Regions from separate parts of the Bacillus paramycoides genome, predicted to be linked through region 2. Evidence: predicted binding sites of a transcription regulator. Region 2 holds the regulator's gene; the other holds the start of a gene.
What was found. Region 2 encodes NrdR, which represses ribonucleotide reductase genes. Its sites were predicted from a motif close to AACACNATATATNGTGTT; they were not measured.

Region 1: a site for NrdR is predicted at 4,504-4,521, ahead of AAG068_RS17690 (anaerobic ribonucleoside triphosphate reductase). Genes of this name have one in related genera too.

Annotation. Positions count from the first base shown of each region.
Region 1 is NZ_CP152427.1:3,445,481-3,454,498, reverse strand. Features, by position in the region: gene AAG068_RS17725 (3'-5' exonuclease) at 19-966, shown strand; gene AAG068_RS17720 (FbpB family small basic protein) at 1,106-1,249, shown strand; gene sspN (acid-soluble spore protein SspN) at 1,293-1,427, shown strand; gene AAG068_RS17710 (glycosyl hydrolase family 18 protein) at 1,495-2,787, opposite strand; gene AAG068_RS17705 (acyl-CoA thioesterase) at 2,897-3,316, shown strand; gene AAG068_RS17700 (HesB/YadR/YfhF family protein) at 3,343-3,633, opposite strand; gene plsY (glycerol-3-phosphate 1-O-acyltransferase PlsY) at 3,742-4,338, opposite strand; gene AAG068_RS17690 (anaerobic ribonucleoside triphosphate reductase) at 4,564-6,420, shown strand; gene nrdG (anaerobic ribonucleoside-triphosphate reductase activating protein) at 6,417-6,869, shown strand; gene AAG068_RS17680 (response regulator transcription factor) at 6,888-7,565, shown strand; gene AAG068_RS17675 (S1C family serine protease) at 7,767-9,008, shown strand.
Region 2 is NZ_CP152427.1:4,425,048-4,434,065, reverse strand. Features, by position in the region: gene ytaF (sporulation membrane protein YtaF) at 1-44, shown strand, start outside; gene coaE (dephospho-CoA kinase) at 98-700, shown strand; gene AAG068_RS22940 (glyceraldehyde-3-phosphate dehydrogenase) at 810-1,838, shown strand; gene speD (adenosylmethionine decarboxylase) at 2,224-2,607, shown strand; gene nrdR (transcriptional regulator NrdR) at 2,893-3,354, shown strand; gene AAG068_RS22925 (replication initiation and membrane attachment family protein) at 3,507-4,913, shown strand; gene dnaI (primosomal protein DnaI) at 4,947-5,885, shown strand; gene ytxC (putative sporulation protein YtxC) at 6,164-7,045, shown strand; T-box leader at 7,077-7,305, shown strand; gene thrS (threonine--tRNA ligase) at 7,353-9,018, shown strand, end outside.

The DNA.
Region 1 (9,018 bases), 980 kb from region 2:
GGTAAAGGAGTGTTTGGCGTGGGGGATGTATCCTTACCGTTAGATTATGTTGTAATTGATTTTGAAACAACAGGATTTAACCCTTATAATGATAAAATTATTCAAGTCGCAGCAGTGAAATATCGTAATCATGAATTAGTAGACCAATTTGTTTCCTATGTGAATCCGGAGCGTTCAATTCCAGACCGAATAACGAGTTTAACAGGTATTACAAATTATCGTGTTTCGGATGCACCAACGATTGAAGAAGTGTTACCTTTATTTTTAGCATTTTTACATACAAATGTAATTGTCGCTCATAATGCATCTTTTGATATGCGCTTTTTGAAAAGTAATGTGAATATGCTTGGTTTACCGGAACCTCAAAATAAAGTGATTGATACTGTGTTTCTAGCAAAGGAATATATGAAGCACGCGCCTAATCATAAACTTGAAACGTTAAAGCGAATGCTCGGAATTCGTTTAAGTTCTCATAATGCATTTGATGATTGTATTACTTGTGCAGCTGTTTATCAAAAATGTGCCTCTATTGAAGAAGAGGCGAAAAGGAAATCGAATAGGGAAGTGCTTGATGAAACAGCAGTATATGAAGCAGTAAAAGGGATACTTGTACGAAATAAACGTGATATTGAATGGGTTCGTTGTATGAATGTAGGAAGCTATTTAGATATAAAAGCTTTTTATCCAGTTATGAGGGTAAAAGTAAAAGGGCGAAAGAAATACATGTTAACAGAAATATTAGAAGATGATGTGAAAGAAATATGTACGAGTTTAAAATGTGAACCGGCGTTAAAAAGTGAAGTTGGTAATACGAGGATTATGCTTAATAGCTTAGAGGACGTCCTGAAATTAGAAAGTTATATTTTAGAACAGTATGATTTTGTACTGCAAGCGCTGCATGATTATAAACAAAGTGAAATGAATGCAGATGAAAAGTTAAAAGAGTATTTAAATATTATGGTATGAAAAACTCCGTGTACGTTTTATTGTACACGGAGTTTTTTTAGGAGTACTAAAACATAAAATTTTCTCACAAATCTGATTAAAGAATTTTTCCTTTGCTCATACTATGTAATAAGAAAGCGAAGGAGAGAGGGTGAACAGCATGAGAAGAAGTCGCCGTAAATCGTTTGACGAGCTTGTGAAAGAAAATAAACAACAATTATTAAGCGATCGCGATGCAATCGATCGTATTGAAGAGCGTATTGAAAAACGTTATGAAATGAAACTTTTTAAGCAAGCTGAATAATTCTTAACACTAGTACGATACTAGTGTTAAGGAGGCGATAGTAATGGGTAATCCGAAAAAGAATTCAAAAGACTTTGCACCGAATCATATTGGAACACAATCAAAAAAAGCTGGTGGCAATAAAGGAAAGCAAATGCAAGACCAAACGGGCAAACAACCGATTGTTGATAACGGTTAAAGAAGGAGAATGTCATCATTCTTCTTTTTGTGACGGATTTTTAATAGTAAAAAAGGGCTGACTTTTGTCAGCCCTTTTTCGTAATTGTGAAGTTTTCAACGAGTAAACGCCAATTTTGTGGAAATGGCAAGCCAATCTTCCAATAACTAATACCGCCAATGCCTTGTTCTTTCATTAAATTGAATTTACTTTGAATAGATCTCGCATCTTCAAACCAAACTTCGTGTTGTACACCGTTTTCGTCAAAGTAATTGAAATGTGGAGCTTGAGCTGTGAAATCATAGCGGATAGGAACATTGTATTTACGAGCAAGTGCAACAGCTGCAACAGAGCTAACTGCTTTTGCTGGTGGATTTCCTTGTTTGAACGGAAGTTTCCAATCAAATCCGTATAAATTTTGCCCCATCATAATTTTTTGGGGAGGCATTTGAGATTTTGCGTATTGAAGTACTTCTTTTACAGGACCGATAGGAGAGATTGCCATCGGTGGTCCGCCCTGCCATCCCCAGTCATATGTCATAATGACGACGAAATCAACAATTTGTCCTTGTGCTTTATAATCGTGAGCTTCGAAAAATTTACCCTTTTGATTGGAACTTGTTTTCGGTACAAGCGTTGTACTTAATGTGTATCCGTTAGGTAAGCGTGTTTTCACATTTCGTAAAAAACGATTATACGCTTCGCGATCTTCGGGTGCAACACTCTCGAAATCAAAATGAATATCTCGCATACCGTACTTTTCAGCAGTTTGCAAAATGTTTGTAATAAATTTGTTTTGGATTGTTGCGTCCCGTAAAATAACTGATGTCAGATCGGCACTGAAATTTCCATTTTCAATATTTGTAATAACGAGCATAGGGATGGTGTTACCTTGCGTTGCAATATTAGCGATTTTAGCTGTTTCAGTTGGTTCTTTTAATGTACCATCTCTTTTTGCCTCGAAACTGAAATAAGCTAAATATGTTAAAAATGGATTAATGGCACGTGTAGCATTAACTAAACTTTCTTTAATGGGTATAGTGGAAGGTTGTAAATAAGCGATGGATTCTACTGCTCGTTTCGTCCCTTTCGGTATATATAATTGCTGCCCAACGTGGAGAATGGATTTTAAAGATAAGTTATTCACTTTAGCTAAACTAGCGAGAGGAACGTTATATGTTTGAGAGATTCGATATAGGCTATCGCCAGGCTGTACATAATAATTATTCCCTTTCGTATTCACGATCAGAGCCTGACCAACAACGAGTGTTTCAGCTGGATTTAGTCCATTATCTTTTACTATTTCGTCAGGTGTTGATCCATATTTTGATGCCAAGCTATATACGCTATCACCGCTACGAACAGTTACAATTTGAATCATATGCTTGCTCCTTTCGGTAAAAGATTCACTGTTTTTATTTTATTTTTGATTCCACTGTATTATGATTAAATGTATGCAAGGCAGCAGAAGTGAAAGAAGGCGAATACATATGTTTGTAGCAGAACATGAAGTTGAAATCCGTTATGCGGAAACAGATCAAATGGGTGTTGTTTACCATTCAAACTATTTAGTGTGGCTTGAATTAGGCCGTACGAAACTTATACAAGATTTAGGGTTTTCATATGTTGAAATGGAGAAAGAGGGCATTATTTCTCCTGTATTAGACTTACAAATTTCATACCGTAAAGCGATGCGTTACGGTGAAAAAGCAATTGTGAAAACGTGGGTGGACACTGTGAGCCCGCTTCGCGTTGTATATGGATATGAAATTTATAATGGTGAAGGTGATCTTTGTATTACTGCAAGTACGACAAATATTTGCGCGAAAAAAGAAGGATTCAGGCCTGTATCGTTTAAAAAGTTCTATCCTGAGTGGTATGCGAAATATGAGGAAATTAAGAAAAAATAAAAAAGCGTGGCAGATGCCACGTTTTTTTATTTTTCATAATTAAATTGCGGGAAATCATCACCGTCGTTAAATGTAACAGATAAATTATGTCCATCGAAGAACCACTCATCATCGCCTTCAATAAAGAAGTTAATACCTTCTTCTTGAGTTTGAACAGCAGGATGTGCAGGATCATCTTTACGAATACCTAAAGAAAGTCCTTTTTGTACAGTACTACAACCGCCATATTGTACGAAAAGGCGCAGTGTTTCACCCGATTGTAAGTTTAATTCGTTTTTATACCATTGTGCTGCTTCTTTTGTTACGGAAAGATTCATGTATAGTTCCTCCAAATTATGTTGCTTTTTCTTTAGTATAAAAAATAACGCAAAAAGACGCTATTAATATGCTTCACGTTTTCTTTTTGCGTTATGTGGGTTACGATCTTATTTTTGCTTTTTTGAAAAGTTTGCTTTCGGCTCAGTTTTATTTATAATTCGTCCAATATTTGCACGGTGTTTATAAATAACCATACCTGCTAATAAACACATCGCAATAATGAAGATTTTATCCCCGCTAACAATTGATGCGATAACAGCAACGACAGCTGTTACCATAGAAGAAAGTGATACGTATCTTGTTGTAAATAAAAGGCTGAAAAAGACAACAGCTAAAATTGCAAAAACAACTGGTGAGTAGCATAATAGCACGCCAGCAGATGTTGCAACTGCTTTACCACCACGGAATTTCGCGAAAATCGGATACACATGTCCAAGAACAGCTGCTAATCCGAACCATAGTGGATGAACGTCTAACCCGAAAATAATCGGTAGACTCGTTGCTAATGTACCTTTTAAAATGTCAGCAATTGTAACGATAAAACCTGCTTTTTTCCCTAGTGTGCGGAATGTATTTGTTCCGCCTAAATTACCGCTTCCGTGCTCACGAATGTCAATTCCATAACCAATCTTTCCAACGACTAGTGCAAATGGAATCGAGCCAAGTAAGTAGGCAACGATAAATAAAAGATATGTAGTAACCATAAGTTCAGTCTCCTTTATTCAAATGTGTTGATAAAGGGTAAAAAGAGTTTTTCCCGTATATTGTACCATACATTTGTAAAGAGCACATTTCTTTTTTGTAAATGAAAAAGTCATTATTTCGTGAAAAAAATTTCACAGGAATGTTACATTTCTCACAGAAACCATCAGACTATATGTAGTAACATTTTAATCAAAAGACAACAACATATTGGTGGAGGGTTATAAATGTTACAAAAAAATACAAGTGGAGAAGAATTAATGAGAGTGTTTGAGACAATTGTCCACGGCAATGAACAAGATTTAATGCAAGAAAATGCAAATGTAGATGGCCGCTCTCCGATGGGAGTAATGGGAACGTTCGCATCTGAGAGTGCGAAATATTACGCTGTTGAAAATTTATTGTCAGATCAAGTGAAAAAAGCGATAAATCAAAATATATTATATCCACATGACTTAGACTTTTATGCGACGGGAACGACGACTTGTTCGCAAATTCCGTTAGCGCAAATGCTTGCTAATGGTTTTCATACCGGACATGGGCATATGAGACAACCGCAAGACATTAAAAGTGCATTGGCCCTTTCATCTATTATTTTTCAAGCGAATCAAAATATGCAGCACGGTGGTCAATCGTTTGCACTCTTTGATATTGATTTAGCCCCGTATGTGAGAAAAACAGTAGAGAGACATAAGAAACGATTGCAGTCATATCCGCTTACGAAAGAACAAATAGAAGAATTTGCATGGAAAGAAACAGAAAATGATACGTATCAGGCGTGTGAAGCTTTCATTCATAATTCAAATAGTATGCACAGTAGGGGCGGGGGACAAGTCCCGTTTATTTCTATTAATTATGGAACAGACACAACAAAAGAGGGACGGTTATTAATTAGACAACTTTTAAAAGCGACACAAGCTGGCCTTGGTAAAGGGGAAACACCAATTTTTCCAATTCAAATTTTTAAAATGAAAAAAGGTGTGAACTTTGCAGAATGTGATCCGAACTACGATTTATTTGAATTAGCGTTAGAGACAACGGCGGAACGATTATTTCCTAACTTTTCATTTTTAGATGCCCCATTTAATGCAGTACATTATGATGGACGACCGGAAAGTGAAGTATGTTACATGGGATGTCGTACCCGTGTGATGTCTAACATACATGGAGAAGAAACAGCGATTGGAAGAGGGAACTTATCATTTACGTCTATTAACTTAGTGAAATTAGCGCTCATTAGTGGTTCAAAAGAAGCGTTTTTTGAAGCGTTAAATTATTACTTAGATTTAGGAATTCAGCAATTATTAGAGAGGTTTGAGTATCAATGTACGAAGCGGGCAAGAGATTTTCGATTTTTATATTCACAGGGCGTATGGCGCGGTGGAGAAAAGTTACAGCCTGAAGATTCTGTAGCATCTATTTTAAAGCAAGGGACATTAAGTCTTGGTTTTATCGGTCTTGCGGAGTGTTTAGTAGCTTTAACAGGAAAGCATCACGGAGAAGATGAAGAATCATGGGAACTCGGGTATGAAATCATTTCCTTTATGAGAGATAGAATGGATAAAGCGACAGAAGAATATGAACTTAATTTCTCAGTCATTGCAACTCCTGCAGAAGGGTTATCAGGGAAGTTTGTGAAAAAGGATAGGGAAGAATTTGGCGTGATTAGCGGTATAACGAACCATAATTATTATACGAATTCATTCCATATCCCAGTTTACTATAACATGCAAGCGATAAATAAAATTCGTTTAGAAGGCCCTTTCCATGCCTTATGTAACGGGGGACATATTACGTATATTGAACTAGACGGAGCAGCTATGCATAACAAACAAGCGTTAAAACAAATTGTACAAGCGATGGCAGATCATGGCGTTGGGTACGGTTCAATTAATCATCCTGTTGACCGTTGTAAGTGTTGCAGTTATCACGGAGTCATTGGAAATGAATGTCCAAGTTGCGGAAATGGAGACGAGGCTAATATAGAAAGAATTCGCCGTATAACAGGATATCTTGTAGGAGATATGTCAAAATGGAATAGTGCAAAACGTAGTGAAGAGATGGATCGGGTGAAGCATAAATGAAAGTAATGAACATCATTCATGATAGTGTAGTAGATGGAGAAGGGTTGCGGACAGTCGTGTTTTTTGCGGGCTGTCCGCATCGTTGTTTCGGTTGCCATAATCCGAAGTCGTGGAATATTTGTAATGGAACTGAAATGGCAGTAGAAGAAATTGTGAAAGAGATTGCAAGTAATCCATTAACTGATGTAACATTTTCAGGTGGAGATCCATTTTTCCAAGCTGCTGAAGTGAAAAAAGTAGCAAAAGCAGTGAAACATTTGAAAAAAAATCTATGGATGTATACAGGTTATACATTAGAAGAGATACAGAGTTCTCAAAATAATGATATGATAGAGTTGTTACATTATGGGGATGTTTTAGTCGATGGAAGATTTGAAATCGAGAAAAAAGATTTAACACTTCCATTTCGCGGAAGCTCCAATCAACGTATTATTCGATTGAAAGAGTAAAAAGGCGGGATAGATGATATGAATAAAACAGTATTACTTGTTGAAGATGAAAGAAGATTACGTGAAATCGTTAGTGATTATTTTCGCAATGAAGGCTTTGAAGTAATTGAAGCAGAAGACGGAAAAAAAGCGTTAGAATTATTTGCAGAGCATGAAATTGATTTAATTATGTTAGATATTATGTTACCAGAAATAGATGGATGGTCTGTTTGTAGACGAATTAGAAAAGAATCAGCGGTACCTATCATTATGTTAACAGCGCGTTCAGATGAGGATGATACATTACTAGGGTTCGAGTTAGGTGCAGATGAGTACGTAACGAAACCTTTCAGCCCGAAAGTGTTAGTAGCTCGAGCGAAGACGTTATTAAAACGTGCGGATGGCGTCGTAGGAGTAGCAGAAGAAAATGCTATGTCTCTAGCTGGAATAGAAGTGAATCGTCTATCTAGAACTGTTTTAGTCGATGGAGAAGAGATTATATTGACACATAAAGAGTTTGAACTTCTTGTTTATTTAATGGAGAACAAAGGAATTGTGTTGTCACGTCAGCATTTATTAGATCAGTTATGGGGATATGACTATTACGGTGATGACCGAACGGTTGATACTCATATTAAAAAACTACGAAATAAGCTAGGGGATAAAGCGAAGCATATCGGTACTGTTATTCGAGTTGGTTATAAATTTGAAGAATAATTGTAACGGATTGTGTACTTTAGCATAGGGAAATGTCGATTTTATATCCTCTTTGGCAGGTAGAATGTACAAAAAATACATTTTTTGTCTACAATGTTAGATAAGAGTATTTTTTTAATTGGATTTCACGATGAGTTCACAAGAAGGACACAAAACGTGACTATACTGAAAATACGAATTCACCAGAGAGGGGAAGTAAACATGGGATATTACGACGGACCAAATTTAAATGAAGAGCATAGTGAAACGAGAGAAGTGAGAAAATCAGGTAGTAAAAAAGGTTATTTTTTCACAGGTTTAGTCGGAGCTGTAGTTGGGGCTGTCACAATTAGTTTTGCGGCACCATATATGCCATGGGCTCAAAATAATGGAGCGGCTGTATCATCATTCAGTTCGGATTCAAAAGTTGAAGGTACTGTAGTTCCTGTTGTCAATAAAGCAAAAAATGAAACTGATTTACCTGGTATGATTGAAGGCGCGAAAGATGTTGTTGTAGGTGTTATTAATATGCAACAAAGTATTGATCCATTTGCAATGCAACCGACAGGCCAAGAACAGCAAGCTGGTTCAGGATCAGGTGTTATTTATAAAAAAGCAGGAAATAAAGCGTATATTGTAACAAACAACCATGTAGTAGATGGAGCGAATAAACTTGCTGTAAAATTAAGTGATGGCAAAAAAGTGGATGCAAAGCTTGTAGGGAAAGACCCTTGGTTAGATTTAGCTGTTGTAGAAATTGATGGATCTAACGTAAATAAAGTTGCCACTTTAGGTGATTCAAGTAAACTCCGTGCGGGTGAAAAAGCAATTGCAATCGGTAACCCATTAGGGTTTGATGGAAGTGTAACGGAAGGTATTATTAGTAGTAAAGAACGTGAAATTCCAGTAGATATTGATGGCGATAAGCGTGCAGATTGGAATGCTCAAGTTATTCAAACAGATGCAGCGATTAACCCAGGTAATAGTGGTGGTGCGTTATTTAACCAAAACGGTGAAATAATTGGAATTAATTCAAGTAAAATTGCACAACAAGAAGTTGAAGGAATTGGATTTGCTATTCCAATTAATATCGCAAAGCCAGTTATTGAATCACTTGAAAAAGACGGCGTAGTGAAACGTCCAGCTCTTGGAGTAGGTGTCGTTTCATTAGAAGATGTGCAAGCTTATGCAGTAAATCAATTAAAAGTGCCAAAAGAAGTAATAAATGGCGTTGTATTAGGTAAAATTTACCCAATATCACCTGCAGAAAAAGCTGGTTTAGAGCAATATGATATTGTAGTAGCATTAGATAATCAAAAAGTAGAAAACTCACTTCAATTCCGTAAATATTTATATGAAAAGAAAAAAGTAGGCGAGAAAGTAGAAGTTACATTCTATCGTAACGGTCAAAAAATGACGAAAACAGCTACTTTAGCAGATAACTCAGCTACAAAGAATCAATAATCGGAATAAA
Region 2 (9,018 bases):
TGCCTGGGGTATTACTCATTATTATTGGAATTTGGAAAATGTAAGTATGGGCGTGGAACATTAGTTTCGCGCCTTTTATATTGTGAGGAGGATTATGATGACAGTAGTAATTGGATTAACGGGAGGCATTGCAAGCGGGAAAAGTACGGTATCAGAAATGTTTCGTGAGTTAAGTATACCGGTTATTGATGCGGATATTATTGCAAGAGAAGTTGTAGAGCGAGGAAAACCAGCATATAACAAAATAGTAGAAGTGTTTGGAGCGGAAATATTACAAGAAGATGGAGAACTGGATCGGCCGAAATTAGGAAGCGTCGTTTTCTATAATGAAGAAAAACGATTGCAGTTAAATAAAATTGTTCATCCTGCAGTGCGTGAGGAAATGAATAGGCAAAAGGAAATGTACATAAAAGAAGGTGCGCAAGCGGTTGTGTTAGATATTCCTCTCTTATTTGAAAGTAAATTAACAAGTCTTGTTGACCGCGTTTTAGTTGTAGCAGTTAAACCACAGACGCAATTAGAACGTTTAATGAAGCGAAATAATTTTTCGGAAGAAGAAGCAACAGCTCGTATTCAATCTCAAATGCCATTAGAGGAAAAAGTGAAACATGCAGATGAAGTGATAAATAATGATGGCACAATTATGGGAACGAAAACACAATTGCAGGTAATTTTAAAGAATTGGAACATTATTTACTAAAAAATTGTGAAATTAATGAAAATGCTTAGTGACATATCCCCTTTTTGTGTTATACTATTATTGGGATTGGAGATAAATAGTATAACGCATTCAAGGGGGATAACATATTATGACTCGTGTGGCAATTAATGGATTTGGACGTATTGGGAGAATGGTATTTCGTCAGGCAATAAAAGAAAGCGCATTCGAAATTGTAGCAATCAATGCAAGCTATCCATCTGAAACGTTAGCACATTTAATTAAATATGATACAGTTCACGGCAAGTTTGACGGAACAGTAGAAGCATTTGAAGATCACTTATTAGTTGATGGAAAAATGATTCGCCTTTTAAACAACCGCGATCCAAAGGAATTGCCTTGGACAGATCTAGGTGTTGAAGTTGTAATTGAAGCAACTGGTAAATTTAATTCAAAAGAAAAAGCAATTCTTCATGTTGAAGCTGGAGCGAAAAAAGTTATTTTAACAGCGCCTGGTAAAAATGAAGATGTAACAATTGTAGTTGGTGTGAACGAAGACCAATTAGATATTGCAAAACATACTGTTATTTCAAATGCATCTTGTACAACAAACTGTTTAGCACCTGTTGTTAAGGTGTTAGATGAGCAGTTTGGAATTGAAAACGGTTTAATGACGACAGTTCACGCTTATACAAATGACCAAAAAAATATTGATAACCCACATAAAGATTTAAGAAGAGCACGTGCTTGCGGACAATCAATTATTCCGACAACGACAGGTGCTGCGAAAGCGCTAGCAAAAGTTCTTCCGCATTTAAATGGAAAACTTCATGGTATGGCACTTCGTGTACCAACACCAAACGTGTCTCTTGTTGACTTAGTAGTAGATGTAAAACGTGATGTGACAGTTGAAGCTATTAACGATGCATTCAAAACTGTTGCAAATGGTGCGCTTAAAGGCATTGTAGAATTCAGTGAAGAGCCTTTAGTATCTATTGACTTTAATACAAATACACACTCAGCTATCATTGATGGTTTATCTACAATGGTAATGGGTGATCGTAAAGTAAAAGTACTTGCTTGGTATGATAACGAGTGGGGCTACTCTCGTCGTGTTGTAGATCTTGTAACGCTAGTTGTGGAAGAATTAGCGAAACAAGAAAATGTACAACATATTTAAGTGAATAAGGGGAGGGCAAGTGAATATTTGCCCTCTTTTTTTATTTTTTTCGAAAAAGGTAAAAATTATAGGGGTATATTTTCGAAAGTGGACATACCACGAAACGTTGTGATTACTGTATTTGTGAATCATTTATTTTTTTTAGGGAAAAGTAAAGAGGAAAATATGACAGAAAATCGAAAAAACTGTTGTTGCAAAATGAAAATAAACAAAGTATACTAACACTCGTAAACTTAAGAGCTGAGGTACGTAGTCACTACTTAAAGGGTTAGGACCTCTCTGGACTAACTTTCCCCCGTGGTAGTGGAGCAAGCCAAATTGCAAATTAGTTTTCAATTCGAACAGTTAGAATAAATTTACAAGGGGGAACTGTAGAATGGATACTATGGATACGATGGGTCGTCACGTGATTGCTGAACTTTGGGATTGCGATTTCGACAAACTGAATGACATGCCGTATATTGAACAATTATTTGTGGATGCAGCACTAAAAGCTGGTGCTGAAGTACGTGAGGTTGCTTTCCATAAATTTGCACCACAAGGTGTAAGTGGAGTAGTAATTATCTCGGAATCACATTTAACAATTCATAGCTTTCCGGAGCACGGTTACGCAAGTATTGATGTTTATACTTGTGGGGATCGTATTGATCCAAATGTTGCTGCAGAATATATTGCAGAAGGTTTAAACGCAAAAACGCGTGAGAGCATCGAGCTTCCTCGAGGCACTGGTAGCTTCGAAATTAAGCAGAGAGAAACAAAAGCTCTTTAAAAAAGAACATAATTGATTTAAAATGTAAAGAGGTGTATAATGCACCTCTTTTTTAGTTTATAAAAAAGGAAAAATATAACGTACTCGTTAGGGAAATAAATGGAGCTCTTACGAATAAGTTAGCATTCCATCTACCATCTTATTTTCGAAAACGAGATGATGACATAACGTGCTTTAACTTAAAGTGGTAAGAGAGTTAGAATGAGTTATATAATAATGTATATATATTGTCAGATGAAGTAAGTAGAGAAAAAATAAAGAGTATAGTGTAAAGGAGTGAATATATTGCGTTGTCCATCCTGTTCTCATAATGGTACAAGAGTGTTAGATTCGCGTCCGGTAGACGAGGGGCGCTCTATTCGAAGAAGGAGAGAGTGTGAAAGCTGTTTAAGCCGCTTTACGACATTTGAAAGAGTAGAAGAGTCACCTCTTATCGTTGTAAAAAAAGAAGGCACACGAGAAGAGTTTAATAAAGAAAAGATTTTACGTGGCTTAATTAAAGCGTGCGAAAAAAGACCAGTATCTTTAAGACAATTAGAAGAAGTAACTCAAAGTGTGGAACGTGAACTTCGTAATTTAGGTATATCAGAAGTGAAAAGTGATATGATTGGTGAAATTGTTATGGAAGAACTGCGTGATATCGATGATGTTGCTTACGTGCGTTTTGCTTCTGTATATCGCCAATTTAAAGATTTAAATGTATTTATTGAAGAATTAAAAGATATACTGCAAAAAGAAAGAGAGTAGAATCTGTATTGTATTCTCTTTACATACTGTAAGGAATGAGATAAGAGAGCTAGAAGCGAAAGCTAATAGCTCTTTTTCGCTAAGAAATTATCTAATAAAGATAGAACGAATACAGTAGAGGATAGATTGGATGAGAGAAAGGAAAAGCAAGAATGGAAAAACAGTCATGGATGGAGCTATTGCCGATTGATCGTTATAAAGTAAGTGCGAAAGGGTTACTGCATAATTACGACCGAAAAGTATTGACGATGTTGTATCAACCGTTAATAGGTAGTAGAGCTTTTAGCTTGTACATGACGCTATGGGGAGAGTTAGAGCAAGATCGTGTGTTTGGAAAAGAGAATACGCATCATTCCCTTATGGTGACCATGCAAATGCAACTTCCCGAAATATATGAGGAACGAGTAAAGTTAGAGGCAATTGGGCTTTTGAAAGTATATATTAAGAAAGAAAAAGATATTCGAATGTTTATATATGAGCTGCAACCACCTTTATCTCCAAAGCAGTTTTTTGATGATATTGTTTTAAGTATCTTTTTATACAATCGATTGAGTCGCACAAAATATAATCAAGTAAAGCAATACTTCTTAGAAGAAGAATTTGATTTTGTATCTTATGAAAATGTTACGCGTTCTTTCAATGATGTATTTGGTTCGTTTAATCCTGGACAGCTTGAGCATGCGCAAGAGGATCTTCGTATTCCGAAAACGACAGCTATGCCAAGTCGCGAGAAGGGAGACGCTCCAAAAGTTTGGAATGATTTCTTTGATTTCTCCTTATTTGTAGATGGATTGTCTGCTCTTGTCCCTAAAAAGGCAATTACAGATCAAGTGCGAGAATGTGTCATTACACTTGCTTACGTGTATGATGTAGATGTGTTATCGATGCAAAATATCGTTCTTGGTGCGGTGACAGAGATGCAGACAATTGATATTGAAAGGCTTAGAAAAGGAGCGCGTGATTGGTATCAGTTTGAAAACGGGCAAGCGTTACCTGTATTGAGTGAAAGAGTACAGCCTCATGCTGCACGTATGATGAAAGAGAAAGAGCCTTCTACGCAAGAAGAGATGTTAATCAAACAGTTAGAGGAAATCTCACCAAAGCAGTTATTGAAAGAAATCTCTGGCGGTGCAGAGGCGACGAAGGCGGACTTGCAAATCGTTGAAGATGTAATGATTAATCAAAAGTTAATGCCAGGTGTTGTGAATGTACTTATTTATTACGTTATGCTACGCTCAGATATGAAACTTGCGAAAACGTACGTAGAAAAGATTGCTGGGCATTGGGCGCGTAAAAAGGTCGGTACAGTAGCTGAAGCAATGGCGTTAGCGAAAGAAGAAAACCGTCAATATCAAGAATGGGCTGAGACGAAGAAAAAAGGTCGTACGTCGAAGAAAACGGTGCGAAAAGAAATGGTACCAGATTGGCTGAAAGAAGAGCCGAAAGAACAAGCGAAAGAAACTGTGAAAAAAGATGTAAGTGCTGAAAAAGGTGCAAGTACGTTAGAGGATGAACGAAAACGACTAGAAGAAGTGTTGAAAAAATATAAGCGTGATTAATAGAAGAGAATGAACGCTCTTTGAGGTGAGGAAATGGAGCATATTCAAAATTCATTTGCAAAGTTAATGGAAAATGAAAATTTTAAAAATAGATATGAGGTATTAAAGGCGGAAGTAATGGCACATCCGCGTGTGAAAGAATTTATAGACGCACATCAAGGTGAAGTAACAACTTCTATGATTGAGCGTAGCCTTGTGAAGTTATACGAATATATTGGACAAAGTGTAGGTTGCGCGGATTGTCCGGATTTAGGCTCGTGTAAAAACATGTTGCAAGGATATGAGCCAAAGCTCGTTATCCAAGGGAAGGTGATCGATATTCAATACGATCGTTGCGTTAGAAAAGTAGCATATGACGAGAGAAAGAAATATGAAAAACTCGTTCAAAGTGTATATATGCCATCTGATATTTTACAGGCAACGATGGAAAACTTGGATCCATCAGATTTAGATGCACGTATTGATGCAATTGGTGCAGCTAATGAATTTTTAAGTACATATGAACCTGGTAAAAAAGTACAAGGTTTATATTTGTACGGTAAATTTGGTGTAGGGAAAACGTATTTGCTAGGGGCAATTGCGAATGAGCTTGCTCGAAAGAAAATAAGTTCGATGCTCGTATACTTCCCTGAATTTTTACGTGAAATTAAAAGTTCGATTCAAGATAATTCGATTGGGGAAAAGATTGATGCGGTGAAACGCGTACAAGTTTTAATGTTAGATGATATTGGAGCAGAAGCGATGTCAAGCTTTGTGCGTGATGATGTGCTTGGTGCAATTTTACAATTCCGTATGTTAGAAAACTTACCGACGTTCTTTACGTCTAACTTTGATTTCAAGGAGTTGGAACATCATTTAACGTATACACAGCGCGGTGAAGCGGAAGAAATGAAAGCAGCTCGTATTATGGAACGAATTAAATATTTAGCGAAACCAATTCCAATTGGCGGGAAAAACCGTCGCCATAAGTAAAGAGTAAGCTGAGAAGCTTGCTCTTTTTTTCGTATGAAGTACTTTTCAAGGTAGTCGAATTGTAAAATGAAAAGTTCTTATTGAAAATTCGTAGTAGCTTGTATCATTTTTTTCTCCCTCCCTTAATATATATAAAATTAGCAAGCCATATTGAGTGGATTTTCTAACGATAGGAAATGTAATTCTACTAAGAGTGAACTTCACGCGGAACGGACTCTTATAGGATTTGTAACGTATAGATACAGTCCTTTAGAGCAGGGATAAAAGGGGGGACAAAAGTGATTGAAATTTGCTTCGAAGAAAAAAATGATGCTATGCACGTATATAGACAACTACTGAAAAGAGCGGAACTGTTATATGAGGAAACGAGTGTGTATTTACAGGAACAAAAAGTGGTGATTCACATACCAGTAGGTGAATCGAATTATATTGAAAAGATTTTATTGCCAGTAATGGTATATTTTATTGTGAATGTGAAACAAAATGAGTGGATATATACAATCTTAAAAGAGAAGTTTTTTTATGAAGAAGAGGAAGAGTGTCATCAAATATTGCATATGGCACATGAGATTTTAAAGGGAAGAAGAAAAGGAATTACCCGTGAATTAACGCGTCACACATTTGAATCATATATTAAATCTTCTTTAAATAACTGGCTTTGTGATCCACTTTCATTCTCGTTTTCATCATATGTTCGTTTTCGTCTTCGTACATATAGGGAAATGGTAGCTAAGCTTGCCGAAGTGGCGATTGATGAATATAAGTTGGAACAAGAATATCAAATGTTTATTGAGTCGCTAAGGCAACAAGTGCGTAGCCGGAAATCACGTTTGTCCTGTGTGCATCTTATTTTTGATGAGAGTTTTATTTTCTACGATGATAAAGGTAGACGTTTAAAACAGGAGAAATTGGTTCAATATATAGATGAGGAATTATTGAAGCAAAAGGATGTATATATTGATACGAAAGTAATTGCACCACTTCTTTCTATTTCGCCGAAAAAAATTTATTTATATACGAAAGAACAAGACCATAATATGATTATTACTTTGCGAAATGTATTTCAAGAACGGGTACAATTACATGGATTACATGAGTTTGAGCGCAATGTGAAAAATTTAAAAAATAAAGGTAACGCCCTTGATTTTCTAAGTTTTTGAGCATATAATTACCTACATAAATGAAATATATTGAAATGTCATGATGAGGACATGAGTAGTTTTCTACGATTTTCAGAGAGGGAAGCCTTAGGGTGTGAGCTTCCTAGTACGGGATTATTACTTACCACCTCTAAACTTTAGCAGTGAACGATTTTTCTAGTAATTGCTAACGGACAACACCGTTATGTTGAACTTGAGCAATTAACAATAAGGTTAATTGGAACAAGGGTGGAACCACGAATTCAACACTCGTCCCTTTTTACGGGATGAGTGTTTTTTATTTTGAGAAAAAGAGGAGTGACCAGTGATGGCAGATGTAGTTAAAATTACTTTCCCTGATGGAGCTGTGAAGGAGTTTCCAAAAGGCGTAACAACTGAAGAAATCGCAGCTTCTATTAGCTCAGGCTTAAAGAAAAAAGCTGTGGCTGGAAAATTAAACGATGAGATGATCGATCTTGTTACACCAATCGAAGAAGATGGTGCAGTTTCTATCATTACATTAGATTCTGAAGATGGCTTATATATTTTACGCCACTCAACAGCCCACCTTTTAGCACAAGCGTTAAAACGTTTATATAAAGATGTTAAGGTTGAGCTTGGCATTGGTCCAGTAATTGAAAATGGCTTCTACTACGATATTGATATGGAAGAAGCAATTACAGTTGAAGACTTCAAGAAAATCGAAAAAGAAATGCAAAAAATTGTGAACGAGAACTTAGAAATCGTTCGTCATGAAGTACCACGTGCAGAAGCAATTCGTCGTTTTGAAGAAATCGGCGATGAGTTAAAATTAGATTTAATTAACGATCTTCCAGAAGATGCTGTTATTTCAATCTATGAGCAAGGCGAATTCTTCGACCTTTGCCGTGGTGTTCACCTTCCATCTACAGGGAAAATTAAAGTATTTAAATTATTAAGCGTTGCGGGTGCTTACTGGCGCGGCGATAGCAATAATAAAATGCTACAACGTATTTACGGTACTGCATTCGTTAAGAAAGCAGAATTAGATGAGTACTTACGTATGCTTGAAGAAGCGAAAGAGCGCGATCACCGTAAATTAGGTAAAGAATTAAAATTATTTACTAATAGCCAAAAAGTAGGACAAGGTTTACCACTTTGGTTACCAAAGGGTGCAACAATCCGCCGCATTATCGAGCGTTATATCGTTGATAAAGAAGCAAGCTTAGGCTATGATCACGTATACACTCCAGTACTAGGAAGCAGAGAGCTTTATGAAACTTCTGGACACTGGAACCACTACCGTGATGGTATGTTCCCATCAATGGAAATGGATAATGAAGAGTTAGTTCTTCGTCCAATGAACTGCCCTCACCACATGATGGTTTATAAAAACGATATTCACAGCTATCGTGAATTACCAATCCGTATTGCGGAACTTGGAACAATGCACCGTTATGAAATGTCAGGCGCGTTATCTGGCTTACAACGTGTACGCGGAATGACTTTAAACGATGCGCACATTTTCGTTCGCCCAGATCAAATTAAAGAAGAGTTAAAACGTGTTGTAAACTTAACTCTAGAAGTGTACAAAGATTTCGGTTTAGAGAACTATTCATTCCGTCTATCTTATCGTGACCCAGCAGATACTAAAAAGTATTATGCTGATGATGAGATGTGGGAAAAAGCACAAGGTATGTTAAAAGAAGCTATGGATGAAATGGGTCTTGATTACTATGAAGCTGAAGGTGAAGCGGCATTCTATGGTCCAAAACTTGACGTTCAAGTTCGTACTGCTCTTGGAAAAGACGAAACACTTTCAACTGTACAATTAGACTTCTTACTTCCAGAACGCTTTGAATTATCTTACGTTGGTGAAGATGGTAAACAACATCGTCCAGTTGTAATTCACCGTGGTGTTGTATCAACTATGGAACGTTTCGTAGCCTTCTTAATTGAAGAATACAAAGGTGCATTCCCAACTTGGTTAGCTCCAGTTCAAGTACAAGTAATTC